3 regions of the Kitasatospora sp. NPDC057015 genome follow, and region 3 is predicted to be linked to each of the others. Evidence: riboswitches for the same ligand, from Rfam matches in the RefSeq annotation. Region 3 holds a riboswitch; each other region holds the start of a gene.
What was found. A riboswitch is a leader RNA that binds a small molecule or an ion and turns the genes downstream of it on or off. The one in region 3 is predicted to bind cobalamin.

Region 1 (4,272 bases), on a different contig from region 3:
CGGCGCCGTAGGGGTCGGCGGTGGCGACCGGACGGGCCCGGAGAGCGCCCCCGTACCCGGCCCGGCGGAGCTCTAGGAGTCTCCGGCCTGCGGGGCGGCGCCGCAATCGATCACTGTGCCAAGCGTTCCGTGTCGCCTTTGACAGAGTGGTTTCGCGGTCGGCCGGGCCACCCGTCGCGTCGGGCCGCGTCCGCGTGCGGGTGGACGGAGAGCAGAGCCCCGGGGTCGTTCGTCGCCCCGGTGCGCGGCCCGGACCGCCGGACCGGGGCCGGTGGGACTCGGCGGCGGAAATTCGGTTGCGCCGCGGGAGGGAGCGGCTAGGGTACTGACGTCCTCGCGGATCTCCGCGCCAGGACCTGACGTCGAGGAGGTGTGTCCGGATGGTTGCCGCCCTGTCGCGGCGCGCCTTCGTGTGCGCGCCATACGCCCTCCTCGTTCGTCATCTCCCCACCGGCTGACAGCGCGTCGTATCGGACGCACCCCGGTGGGCCACTCCTCAGGAGCCACCGCAGTGCGTGAGCGCTTTGCCGACAGCGATTCCTTCTCCCGTATCCGTCCCAAGGGCGGGGCCCGGCGCGGCCGACGGTCCGACCGGTTCGACGACTTCGAGGGCGAGTACCTCCCCTCCGAGGGGGACGGGTTCCCCGTGGACCCGGACGACCTCGCCTCTCCCGCCCCGGTGACCGACGGCCCCGCCGAGGGCGACCGCTGGTCCACCTGGGACAAGTCCACCCCCACCGAGAAGGGGCCCGAGCCGCGCCCCGCGTGGGTGGTGACCGAACTGGCGGCCGTGGACACCGAACTCGGCATCGTGAAGACCGGCAAGGAGGCCGACGTCTTCCTGCTGGAGCGCCGCGTGCCGGGCACCGAGCGGCGCACCCTGATGGCGGCCAAGCGCTACCGGGACTCCCAGCACCGGATGTTCCACCGCGACTCGGGCTACCTGGAGGGCCGCCAGCACAAGGAGTCCCGGATCAGCCGGGCGATGGCCAAGCGCACGGCGTTCGGCAAGGAGGCCATCGCCGGGCAGTGGGCGGCGGCCGAGTTCGGCGCGCTGTGCCGGCTCTGGTCGGCCGGGGTGGCCGTCCCGTACCCGGTGCAGATCACCGGGACCGAGATCCTGATGGAGTTCGTCGGTGACGCCGACGGCACGGCAGCGCCCCGACTCGCCCAACTGCGGGCGGAGGAAGCCGACATCGACGATCTCTGGGAGCAGCTCGGCCGCAGCCTGTCGCTGCTCGCGGTCGGCGGCTACGCACACGGCGACCTGTCGGCCTACAACATCCTCGTCCACCGCGGGCGCTTGGTGATCATCGACGTGCCGCAGATCGTGGACGTCGTCGCCAACCCGCGCGGGCGCTCCTTCCTGGAACGGGACGTGCGCAACGTCGGCGCCTGGTTCGCGTCCCGGGGCCTGTCCGAGGAGCGCGTGCAGGAGCTGGTCGAGGAGCTCGCCGCCGACGCGCGCCTGAGGTAGCCGCCGCGCGCCGGGGAGTCCCTCGGCGCGGAGGGGAGTCCCTCGGCGCGGAGGGGAGTCCCTCGGCGCGGAGGGGCACGCGGACGGTCCGCCCGCTCCCCGCCCCCCGCCACCCCGTCGTCGTCGCCCGGCCGCTGCTCCGGCCTCGACCTCGGCGGGGAGCCGGCGGGGAGCCGGCGCACGCGCCCACGGACCGGGCCCGCGTACGGCCCGGTCCGTGGGTCGTCCGCGGCGCCGGGATCCCGGCCGACGGCGGGCTGCGGGTCCACGCCGCCATCCGCCATCCGGACAATCGCCGACAGGACCGTCCGGATCGGCCTAGGCTGTGCCTCGCAGTCGGTTCGCCCTGCCAGCCAGGCAGGCGCGTCGCAAGAGGGAACCCGGTGTGAATCCGGGACTGCCCCGCAGCGGTGAGTGGGAACGACCGCCGTCACATGCACTGAGCCCCGTAGGGGCCCGGGAAGCGACGGCCAGTAGGTGTCGGAGGCCGACAGGCCCGGCGTGCCCACGAGTCCGAAGACCTGCCACTGCCCGTGTGCGACCGCACGCGGTGATCTCGGTGACCTCGCGGGCAGGTCGGCGGAGCGGGCGGGCACATCCTGGTGCCACGCCCCCTGTCGTGCTCTCTCGTCCTCGTGCTCTCCCGGGATCGCAACGCGACTCGCGAAGGAGAGTTCCGTGTCATCGAGTTCCACCACCCCGCAGGCCATCCCGCAGGTCACCGTGCAGGCCACCGTGTACGGCTACCCGAGGCAGGGCCCGAACCGGGAGCTGAAGAAGGCGATCGAGGGGTACTGGGCCGGCCGCGTCGACGCCGAGTCCCTGCGGGCCACCGCCGCCGGACTGCGCCGCGAGAACTGGCGGCAGCTGGCGGAGGCCGGCGTCACCGAGGTGCCCACCGGCGACTTCTCGCTCTACGACCACGTGCTGGACACCACCGTGGCCGTGGGCGCGATCCCGCCGCGCCACCGGGCCGCGGTGGCCGCCGACCCGCTGGACGGCTACTTCGCGATGGCCCGCGGCACCCAGGACGCGGCCCCGCTGGAGATGACCAAGTGGTTCGACACCAACTACCACTACCTGGTGCCCGAGGTGGGCCCGGACACGGTGTTCGCGGCGAACTCCGCGAAGGCGGTCTCCGAACTGCGCGAGGCGCTCCTGCTCGGCCACCGCGCCGCCCGTCCGGTGCTGGTGGGCCCGCTGACCTACCTGCTGCTGGCCAAGCCCGCGCCCGAAGCGGCCGCCGACTTCCAACCCATCACCCTGCTCGACCGGCTGCTGCCCGTCTACGCCGAGCTGCTCGCGGACCTGCGCGCCGCCGGCGCCGAGTGGGTGCAACTGGACGAGCCAGCCCTGGTGCAGGACCGCACCCCGGCCGAACTGAACGCCGCCGAGCGGGTCTACCGCGATCTCGGCGCCCTCACCGAACGGCCGAGCATCCTCGTCGCGACCTACTTCGACCGGGCCGGCGAGGCGCTGAAGGTCCTCGCCGGGGCCCCGATCGAGGGGGTGGGCCTGGACTTCACCGGACCGGCCGCGGGCAACCTCGACGACCTCGCCGCCGTCGGCGGACTGCCCGGCAAGCGCCTGGTGGCCGGTGTGGTGGACGGCCGCAACATCTGGATCAACGACCTGGCGAAGTCCCTCTCCACCCTGGCCACCCTCCTGGGCCTGGCCGAGCGGGTGGACGTCGCGCCGTCCTGCTCCCTGCTGCACGTCCCGCTCGACGCGGGCGCCGAGCGCGACCTCGACCCGCAGGTCGCCCGCTGGCTGGCCTTCGCCCGTCAGAAGACCGAGGAGATCACCACCCTGGCGCGGGGCCTGCGCGAGGGCACCCACGCGATTCTCCCCGAACTCGCCGCCAACCGGGCCGACCTGGCCTCCCGCGCCGCCTCGGCGCTCACCCGCGACCCGGTCGTCCGTGCCAGGGCCGCCGCCACCACCCCCGGGGACGCCCGCCGCGCGCAGGCCTACCCCGAGCGCGCCGAGGCCCAGCGCGCCCGCCTCGGCCTGCCCCTGCTGCCCACCACCACCATCGGCTCCTTCCCGCAGACGGCCGACCTGCGGGTCGCCCGCGCCGACCTGCGCGCCGGCCGGATCGACCAGGCCGCCTACCAGGACCTGATGCGCGCCGAGGTCCGCGAGGTGATCGCCTATCAGGAGAAGGCCGGGCTCGACGTCCTGGTGCACGGCGAGCCCGAGCGCAACGACATGGTCCAGTACTTCGCCGAGCAGCTCACCGGGTACCTGGCCACCCAGCACGGTTGGGTGCAGTCCTACGGCACCCGCTACGTCCGCCCGCCGGTCCTGGCCGGCGACGTCTCCCGCCCGCACCCGATGACCGTCGACTGGTTCCGCTACGCGCAGGACCTCACCGACAGGCCGGTCAAGGGCATGCTCACCGGCCCGGTCACCATGCTCGCCTGGTCCTTCGTCCGCGACGACCAGCCGCTCGCCGACACCGCCCGTCAGGTCGCCCTCGCCCTGCGCGACGAGGTCGTCGACCTGGAGGCCGCCGGCGCCGCCGTCGTCCAGGTCGACGAGCCGGCCCTGCGCGAGACCCTGCCGCTGCGGGCCGCCGGCCGGCCGGCGTACCTGGCGTGGGCCACGGAGTCGTTCCGGCTCACCACCTCGGGGGTCCGGGCGGACACCCAGGTCCACACCCACATGTGCTACGCCGAGTTCGGCGCGATCATGACCGCGATCGACGGGCTCGACGCCGACGTGATCTCGCTGGAGGCGGCCCGCTCGCACATGGAGGTCGCCCACGAGCTGGCCGGGGCGGGCTACCCGCG
Region 2 (4,272 bases), on a different contig from region 3:
CTCCCAACTGGACGTCGGCGCCACCGCCGCCGCCCTGGACCAGGTCATCCTGGCCCGCCTGCTCGGGCGCCCCGTACGCTGACCAGGGCCTTCCCGCCGCCGCCCGCCGATCGCCGCCACACCGGGCTGTCAGTGCCGGCTGGGATGATGGACCCGTCCTGCTGATCCACCGGGGGAGCCGTTCCGTGCCCGAAGGCCACATCATCCACCGCCTGGCCGCCCAGAACTTCCAGGCCTTCGGCGACCGCCCCGTCCGGGTCTCCAGCCCGCAGGGGCGCTTCGCCGACGGCGCCGAGCTGATCGACGGCCAGGCACTCGTCTCGGCCGAGGCCACCGGCAAGCACCTCTTCCTCGGGTTCGAGGAGGGCGCCTGGCTGCACGTCCACCTCGGCCTGTACGGCGGCTTCACCTTCGGCGAGGGCCCGGCCCCGCGGGCGGTCGGCCTGGTGCGGCTGCGGCTGGAGAACGACGACGCGTACGCCGACCTGCGCGGCCCCACCACCTGCGAGCTGCTCACCCCGGGCGAGAAGGCGGCCGTCGCCGCCCGGCTGGGGCCGGACCCGCTGCGCGCGGACGCCGACCCGGTGCTGGCCTGGCGGCGGATCTCCGCCAGCCGGACGACGGTCGCGGCCCTGCTGATGGACCAGAAGGTGCTGGCGGGCGTCGGCAACGTCTACCGCGCCGAGGTGCTCTTCCGGCTCGGCATCAGCCCGCACCGGGCCGGCCGCGACCTGACGCGTGCGCAGTGGGACGCCATCTGGGCCGACCTGGTCACCCTGATGCAGGAGGGGGTGGACGCGGGCCGGATCGACACCGTCCGCCCCGAGCACACCCCCGAGGCGATGAACCGCCCGCCGCGGGTCGACGACCACGGCGGCGAGGTCTACGTCTACCGCCGTGCGGCGATGCCCTGCCTGGTCTGCGGCACGGCCGTCCGCACCGAGGAGCACGCGGCCCGCAACCTCTTCTGGTGCCCGAGCTGCCAGCGGGTCTGACCGGCCGTCACCCGGCGCGGGCGGTCACGCGGGGGCGGTCACCTCGTGCGGCTGCGGCTCGGCATGGTCGTCCGCCGCGCAGTGGGCCAGCAGCGGGCCGAGGTCCTCGTCGACGATCCGGTAGCGCACCACCCGGCCGTCCCTGTCGCCGGCCACCACGGCGGCGGTGCGCAGCAGCCGCAGCGCCTGGGAGACGGCCGGGTCGCGCATGCCGGTGGCGACCGCGAGGTCGCTGACGGCGAGCGGGCCGGCCCGGTGCAGGGCGAGCAGCAGGGCGAGGCGTCCCGGGTCGGCGAGCAGGGCGAAGCGTTCGGCCCGGGCGCGCACCCGGGCGGGGTCGCCGATCGCCGCGATGGCCTCGCAGACCCGGTGGCCGTCGATGGTCCGGTGGTCCGCGCGCTCGGCCGGTACGAGATGCATGCGGGCCATTCTCGCAGCCCACGGGGTGTGATCCTGAACACCTGCGCAGGTGCGCAGCCTTGCATGGACGACCTGACGCCCCGTACGGTGTGGCCCGCCGTGGTGTTCGGGAAGACCGGTGACGGACCTTCAGAGGTCCCAGACCGGAGCGGCCCTCGCCACTGTGATCGGGAAGCATCCGCGCCATGTCCCGCCCCCTGACCGGGGCGGGTGGTCACTGGACGTCCAGGCGTCCGGGAAGGCCGGCGCGGGAGCGTTCGACCCGTCAGCCAGGAGACCGGCCACGGCATCTCACGAAGTGATCCACGAGGTGCTGGAGCGTGACCGCATGACCCTGCCCGAAATCGGTGCCGCCCCGGCCGCGCCGCCCACCGCCCCCGCCCTGCCGGCCTTCCGCTGGCGGCGCGAGGACACCGTCCGCACGGCCGGGCTGATGGCGGTGATCCTGGCGATGCACGTGGCGGCGTTCGGGACGCTCTTCTTCCTGGTGGCACCGCACGAGTACGCGGTCGGCACCCAGGTCTTCGGGGTCGGCCTGGGCATCACCGCGTACACGCTGGGGATGCGCCACGCCTTCGACGCGGACCACATCGCCGTGATCGACAACACCACCCGCAAGCTGATGGCGGACGGCCGGCGGCCGGTGTCGGTGGGCTTCTGGTTCGCCCTGGGCCACTCCTCCATGGTCGTCCTGATGGCGGCGCTGGTGGCGGGCGGCGCGCAGCTGGCGAACACCCTGATGGACGAGGACTCGACGGCCCACCAGTGGCTCGGCGTGCTGGGCACCAGTGCCTCGGGGGCCTTCCTGTACCTGATCGGCGCGCTGAACCTGGCGGCGCTGTTCGGCATCCTGCGGGTCTTCCGGGCGATGCGGGCCGGTCGGTTCGACGAGGCGGAGCTGGAGGGGCACCTGAACTCCCGCGGCCTGTTCAACCGGGTGCTGAACCGGGCCACCCGTTCGATCACCCGGCCCGGGCAGATGTTCCCGGTCGGGATGGTGCTCGGGCTCGGCTTCGACACGGCGACCGAGGTGACCCTGATGGTGATGGCGGGCAGCGGCGCGGCCGCCGGGCTGCCCTGGTACGCGATCGTCTGCCTGCCGCTGCTGTTCGCGGCGGGGATGAGCCTGTTCGACACGCTGGACGGGACCTTCATGAACTTCGCCTACCAGTGGGCCTTCTCCAACCCGGTGCGCAAGGTGTACTACAACCTGACCATCACCGGGCTGTCGATCGCGGTCGCCTTCATCATCGGCACGATCGAGCTGGTCAGCGTGCTGCACGAGAAGCTGGACCTGACCGATCCGGTCAGCGGCTGGATCGCCGGCCTCTCGCTCGACAACGTGGGCTATGTGATCGTCGGGCTCTTCGTGGTGGTCTGGGCGGCGGCCGTCGCCTACTGGCGGCTGGGCAGGGTGGAGCAGCGCTGGGCCGCCGCGCCGTGAGCGGGTTTGCCCGGCCGGGCGGACCGGTGGTTCAGGCGGCGGCGAGCAGCAGGGTCCCGGCCACCGCCAGGCCCGCACCGAGCACCTGTATCCGGCGCAGCCGCTCGTCGAGCACACCGCGTGCCATCAGCGCGGTGACGACGGGGTAGAGCGAGGCCAGCACGGCCGCCGCGGCCGCCGACCCGCTGTGCGAGGCCGTCGCGTAGGCGCCGTTCGCCGCCACGTCGGCCAGGCCCACGGCGGTGAGGGCGGGCAGCCGCCCCCGCAGCTCCCGGCCGAGACCGGTGCCGGTGCCGGTCCGCCGCAGGGTCAGGGCCAGGGCGGCGCCGCCGACCGCGATGTTGCACAGCCGCTGGACGCAGAGGGTCAGGAGCAGGCCGCCGCCGGCGGAGGCCTGCGCGACCAGGGCCATCACGGCGCCGAAGCCGAACGCGGCGCCCAGGGTGAGCAGCAGGACCCGGGGCCCGGCCGCCGGCCCGCCCCGCTGCGGGCCGGCGGCCAGCACGACCCCGGCCAGCGCGACCGCGATCCCGGCGGCCTGCCCGAGGCCGGGCCGCTCGCCCAGTGCGAGTCCGACCCCGACCGGGACGGCCACCCCGACGGTGGCCAGCGGTGACACCACCCCCATCGGCCCCATTGCCAGCGCCCGGTAGAAGGCCAGCATGGCGAACGGCCCGATCACCCCGGCGGCGACGGCGTACCAGAGCATCGGCGTGGCGTCGCCGATCCCGCCGGTGGCGAGGACGGCCGCCACCAGGACGACGGCGGCGGTCAGCTGTGAGGCGACCACCACCGCGAGGGCGGGAAGTCTCCTGGTCAGGGCGCCGCCGCCGAAGTCGGCCAGGCCCCAGAGCAGGCTGGCGGTGAGGGCGAGCAGGGCGCTCACCGCGGTCTGGCCGCGGGGGTGGTGGGGGACAGCACGATGGCCTCCGCAGTACATTCGACCGGACGCCTGTCCGGATCGCAGCGTAGTACAGCAGAATGAACCAGCCGAATCAATTTATTGGACTATCTCGTGCCGGATCCCGATCTCGTCTCCCAGGCGCTCGCCCGGAACCTCAAGCGGCTGCGCGCCGAACGCGGCCACACCCTCGACGCGCTGGCCGCCCGGGCCGGCGTCAGTCGCGGGATGATCGTGCAGATCGAGCAGGTCAGGACCAATCCCAGCGTCGCCACGGTGGTGCGGCTGGCCGACGCGCTCGGGGTCTCGGTCGCCCGGCTGCTGGACTACGACGAGAGCGCCGCGGTGCGGATCGTCACGCCCGACCAGGCCGTCCCGCTCTGGACCGGCCCGCAGGGCGGCAGCGGCACGCTGCTGAGCGGCGTGGAGGCCCCGGGGCCGCTCGAACTCTGGGCCTGGCACCTCGAACCCGGCGAGGGCTACGGCTCCGAGGCGCACCCCGCGGGGACGGT
Region 3 (4,272 bases):
CGCGGGCCTTCGCCTCGGCGGCGTCGGCCGCGCCGAGCGTGGGCGCGGACTCGTCCAGGCCGAGCGCCTCGCGCAGGCCGGGCAGCGCGGCCACGCCGCCCCAGATCTGCCGGGCCCGCAGGATGGCGAGCACGATGTTGACCCGGTCGACGCCGACCGGGGCCTGGCCCAGCACGTGCAGGCCGTCCCGGATCTGGGCGTCCTTCACCTCGCAGAGCCAGCCGTCCACGTGCAGCAGGAAGTCGTCGAAGCCGTCGTCCTCCGGCCGCTCGGCGAGCCCGAGGTCGTGGTCGAGGCGGGCGGCCTGGATCAGCGTCCAGATCTGGGCCCGGACGGCCGGCAGCTTCGCCGGGTCCATCGCGGCGATGTTGGCGTGCTCGTCGAGCAGCTGCTCCAGCCGCGCGATGTCGCCGTAGCTCTCGGCCCGGGCCATCGGCGGCACCAGGTGGTCGACCAGGGTGGCGTGCGCCCGGCGCTTGGCCTGGGTGCCCTCGCCCGGGTCGTTCACCAGGAAGGGGTAGACCAGCGGCAGGTCGCCGAGCGCCGCGTCCGGTCCGCACTCCGCGGACAGCGCGGCGGTCTTGCCGGGCAGCCACTCCAGGTTGCCGTGCTTGCCGAGGTGGACGACCGCGTCGGCGCCGAAGCCGCCGTCCTCCTGGGCGGCCGCGATCCAGCGGTAGGCGGCCAGGTAGTGGTGCGAGGGCGGCAGGTCGGGGTCGTGGTAGATCGCCACCGGGTTCTCGCCGAAGCCGCGCGGCGGCTGGATCAGCACCAGCAGGTTCCCGGCCCGCAGGGCGGCGAGCACGATGTCGCCGTCCGGGTTGACGCTGCGGTCCACGTACAGCTCGCCGGGCGCCGGCCCCCAGTGCCGCTCGACCTCCTCGCGCAGGCCCGCGGGCAGCTCGGCGTACCAGCGGCGGTAGTCGGCGGCCGGGATCCGCACCGGGTTGCGGGCGAGCTGGTCCTCGGTCAGCCAGTCCTGGTCGTAGCCGCCGGCCGCGATCAGGGCGTGGATCAGCGCGTCGCCCTCGTGGGTGTCGTTCAGCGCAGATCGCCCGCCCGCCTCCGGGCCGTCGGGCCGGGGCGCCAGGCCCGGCAGCGCGTCCGGCCCGTCCAGCGGCCCGAGGTCCATGCCCTCCGCACGCAGCCGGGTCAGCAGGCGCACCGCGCTGGCCGGGGTGTCCAGGCCGACGGCGTTGCCCACCCGGGCGTGCTTGGTCGGGTACGCGGAGAGCACCAGGGCGAGCCGCCGCTCGGCGGCCGGGATGTACCGCAGCCGGGCGTGCCGTACCGCGATGCCGGCGACCCGGGCGGCCCGCTCGGGGTCGGCCGCGTAGACGGTCAGGCCGTCCTCGTCCAGCTCCTTGAAGGAGAACGGGACGGTGATCAGGCGGCCGTCGAACTCGGGGACGGCGACCTGGGTGGCGGTGTCCAGCGGGGAGAGGCCGTCGTCGCTGGCCTCCCAGGCGGCGCGCGACCAGGTCAGGCAGAGCGCCTGGAGGATCGGGCGGTCGAGGGCGGCCAGCGCGCCCGCGTCCCAGGCCTCCTCGTCGCCGCCGGCGGAGGCGTCGGCGGGGCGGGTGCCGCCGGCCGCGAGGACGGTGGTGATGATCGCGTCGGCCTGCGCCAGCTCGGCCAGCAGCTCGGGCTCGGCGCCGCGCAGCGAGGAGCAGTACAGCGGGCGCGGGCGGGCGCCCTTGTCCTCGATCGCCCGGCAGAGCGTCTCGACGAAGGCGGTGTTGCCGCTCATGTGGTGGGCGCGGTAGTAGAGCACCGCGATCACCGGGCCGTCGGCGTTCTCCGCCGTCGCGGTGCGCTCCAGCGGGCCCCACTCGGGCGCGGAGGCGGGGGCGGCGAAGCCGTGGCCGGTCAGCAGCACGGTGTCGGAGAGGAAGGCGCCGAGCTCGGCGAGGTTCGCCGGGCCGCCGTGCGCGAGGTAGGCGTGCGCCTCGGCGGCGATGCCGGCGGGAACGGTGGACAGCTCCATCAGCTGGGCGTCGGGGGCCTGCTCGCCGGTCAGCACGATCACCGGGCGGGGGCCGGCCAGCAGCGCGTCCAGGCCCTCCTGCCAGGCCCGGCGCCCGCCGAGCAGCCGGACGACCACCAGGTCGGTGCCCTCCACCAGCGCCGGGAGGTCCTCGGCGGTGAGGCGGGCCGGGTTGCCGAGGCGGTACCCGACCGGGCCCTCGCTCGCCCGGGCACTCAGCAGGTCGGTGTCGGAGGTCGACAGAAGCAGGATCATGCGAAGGCCCTCCCGGCCTCGATGGCGGGCAGGGGCATGAGCGTGGGCGTCAGCGCGGGCGTGCGCCCGGACGACGGCACGGGCGGGGGCACGGCGTCCGGCGCGGGCGTGAGCCCGGGCGCAGGCATGCGGCAGCGCATAGGTCGAGCCTTCCTCGGGGTCCGCGCCCCGTGGGGGACCCCCGGCCGGAGCGCGGGGGAATCGGGACGGCAGGAGTTCCTGGCTCCCACGGCCGATGAACCGTGGTCACAGTGGCGGGACCGCACCGGGTTTGCACCGGTTTCCTCCCCTTTGCGCCGTCTCTGGCGTGAGCGGACCCCGAAGGATCCGCCCGCGAGCATAGTAGGCGCTGAGGGTGATCCACGGGACAGAGTCCCCGGCCGGATCCTGGGTATGCTCGCCGCCATGTCACCCACACCCGACCCCGTCGCCCCGGGCCCCGGCGTGCCCGACCGGGCACGCGAGGACGCGTGCCCGGGGGCCCTTCGTCTACATACGGCCGACGACGGCGCGCTCGCCCGAGTCAGGCTGCCCGGCGGCCTGCTGACGAGCCGTCAGGTGCTCGCGCTGGCCGCCGCCGCCGAGGAGCTCGGGGACGGGCACCTGGAGACCACCTCGCGGGGGAACGTCCAACTGCGGGGCCTGCCCGAGGGCTGCGGGGCCGAGCTCGGCGGCCGGCTGCGCGCCGCCGGCCTGCTGCCCTCCGACCGGCACGAGCGGATACGCAACATCGTGGCCTCACCGCTCGCCGGGATCGACGGCAACGGGCATGCGGACGTGACCACTTGGGCCCGCGAGCTGGACGCCGCACTGTGCGCCGCCGAGTGGTCCACCGCCCTCTCCGGCCGGTTCCTGTTCGCCCTCGACGACGGCCGGGGCGACGTCGCCGGCCTCGACGCCGATGTGACATTGATCGCAACCCCCGCCGACCGGGCACTCCTGCGCCTCGGGCGTGCCACCACCGCCCTGCGCGTACCGGCGGTGCGCGCCGTCGCCGAGGCACTGCGCGCGGCTCAGGACTTCCTCACCCTGCTGCGGGAGACCGGCGCCCAGGCCTGGCGGATCCGCGAGGCCGACCCGGACGGCGCCCGGCTCACCCCGCCCGGCTCGCCCGCCGTCGCCCTGCCCGTCCTGTCCGGCGCGCTGCCGCAGGCGGGCCCGGTGGCCGGCCCGGACGGCCGCCACGGGCTCTCGGCGGGCCTGCCCTTCGGCCGCGCCGGCGTCGCGCAGTGGCGGCTGCTGGCGGAGGCCGCCGCCGACGGCGCAGGCGAACTGCGGGTGACCCCCTGGCGCGGTGCCGTCGTCCCGGGCCTCACCCCGGAGCTGGCGCGGACGTGGACCGGCCGGCTGACGGCCGCCGGCCTCGGCCTCGACCCGCACTCCCCGTGGGAACTCGCCATGGCCTGCACCGGGACCCCCGGCTGCGCCAAGTCCCTGGCGGACGTCCGCGGCGACGCGGCCCGCGCGCTGGCCGGCGCCGACCCGGCCGCCGGGCGGCTGCTGCCCGTGCACTGGTCGGGCTGCGAGCGGCGGTGCGGGCACCCGGCCGGCACGTGGGTGGACGCCCTCGCCACACCGGACGGGTACCGGGTGGCCGTCCGCCGCCCCGACGCCGCACCCACCTACCAAGCAACGACAACGCAACAGATGGCCGACGCAGTGGCCCGGGCCCGGAGGACCAAGTGATCGAGTACGAGAAGGACGGGGCGGCGATCTACCGCGAGTCCTTTGCCACCATCCGGGCCGAGGCCGACCTGGCGGGCCTGCCCGCCGACGTCTCGCAGGTCGCGGTGCGCATGATCCACGCCTGCGGCATGACCGACCTGGTCGAGGACCTGCTCTGGTCGCCCGGCGTGGTGGCCGACGCCCGCCGGGCGCTGCGCGCCGGCGCACCGATCCTCTGCGACGTGTCGATGGTCGCCAGCGGGGTGACCCGCAAGCGGCTGCCGGCCGACAACGAGGTGATCTGCACCCTCTCCGACCCGTCGGTGCCCGAGCTGGCGAGGAAGATGGGCAACACCCGCAGCGCC

Region 1: another riboswitch for cobalamin. It lies ahead of metE (5-methyltetrahydropteroyltriglutamate--homocysteine S-methyltransferase); the one in region 3 lies ahead of cobN (cobaltochelatase subunit CobN).
Region 2: another riboswitch for cobalamin. It lies ahead of ACFTWP_RS19210 (HoxN/HupN/NixA family nickel/cobalt transporter); the one in region 3 lies ahead of cobN (cobaltochelatase subunit CobN).

Annotation. Positions count from the first base shown of each region.
Region 1 covers NZ_JBHUSG010000001.1:169,480-173,751, reverse strand. Annotated here, with positions in the region: gene ACFTWP_RS00715 (serine protein kinase RIO) at 512-1,477, shown strand; cobalamin riboswitch at 1,798-2,021, shown strand; gene metE (5-methyltetrahydropteroyltriglutamate--homocysteine S-methyltransferase) at 2,156-4,272, shown strand, end outside.
Region 2 covers NZ_JBHUSG010000018.1:113,997-118,268, forward strand. Annotated here, with positions in the region: gene ACFTWP_RS19195 (AAA family ATPase) at 1-82, shown strand, start outside; gene ACFTWP_RS19200 (Fpg/Nei family DNA glycosylase) at 186-995, shown strand; gene ACFTWP_RS19205 (ArsR/SmtB family transcription factor) at 1,020-1,415, opposite strand; cobalamin riboswitch at 1,499-1,716, shown strand; gene ACFTWP_RS19210 (HoxN/HupN/NixA family nickel/cobalt transporter) at 1,744-2,859, shown strand; gene ACFTWP_RS19215 (EamA family transporter) at 2,891-3,745, opposite strand; gene ACFTWP_RS19220 (helix-turn-helix domain-containing protein) at 3,863-4,272, shown strand, end outside.
Region 3 covers NZ_JBHUSG010000022.1:86,517-90,788, reverse strand. Annotated here, with positions in the region: gene cobN (cobaltochelatase subunit CobN) at 1-2,242, opposite strand, end outside; cobalamin riboswitch at 2,433-2,558, opposite strand; gene cobG (precorrin-3B synthase) at 2,648-3,928, shown strand; gene ACFTWP_RS21575 (precorrin-8X methylmutase) at 3,925-4,272, shown strand, end outside.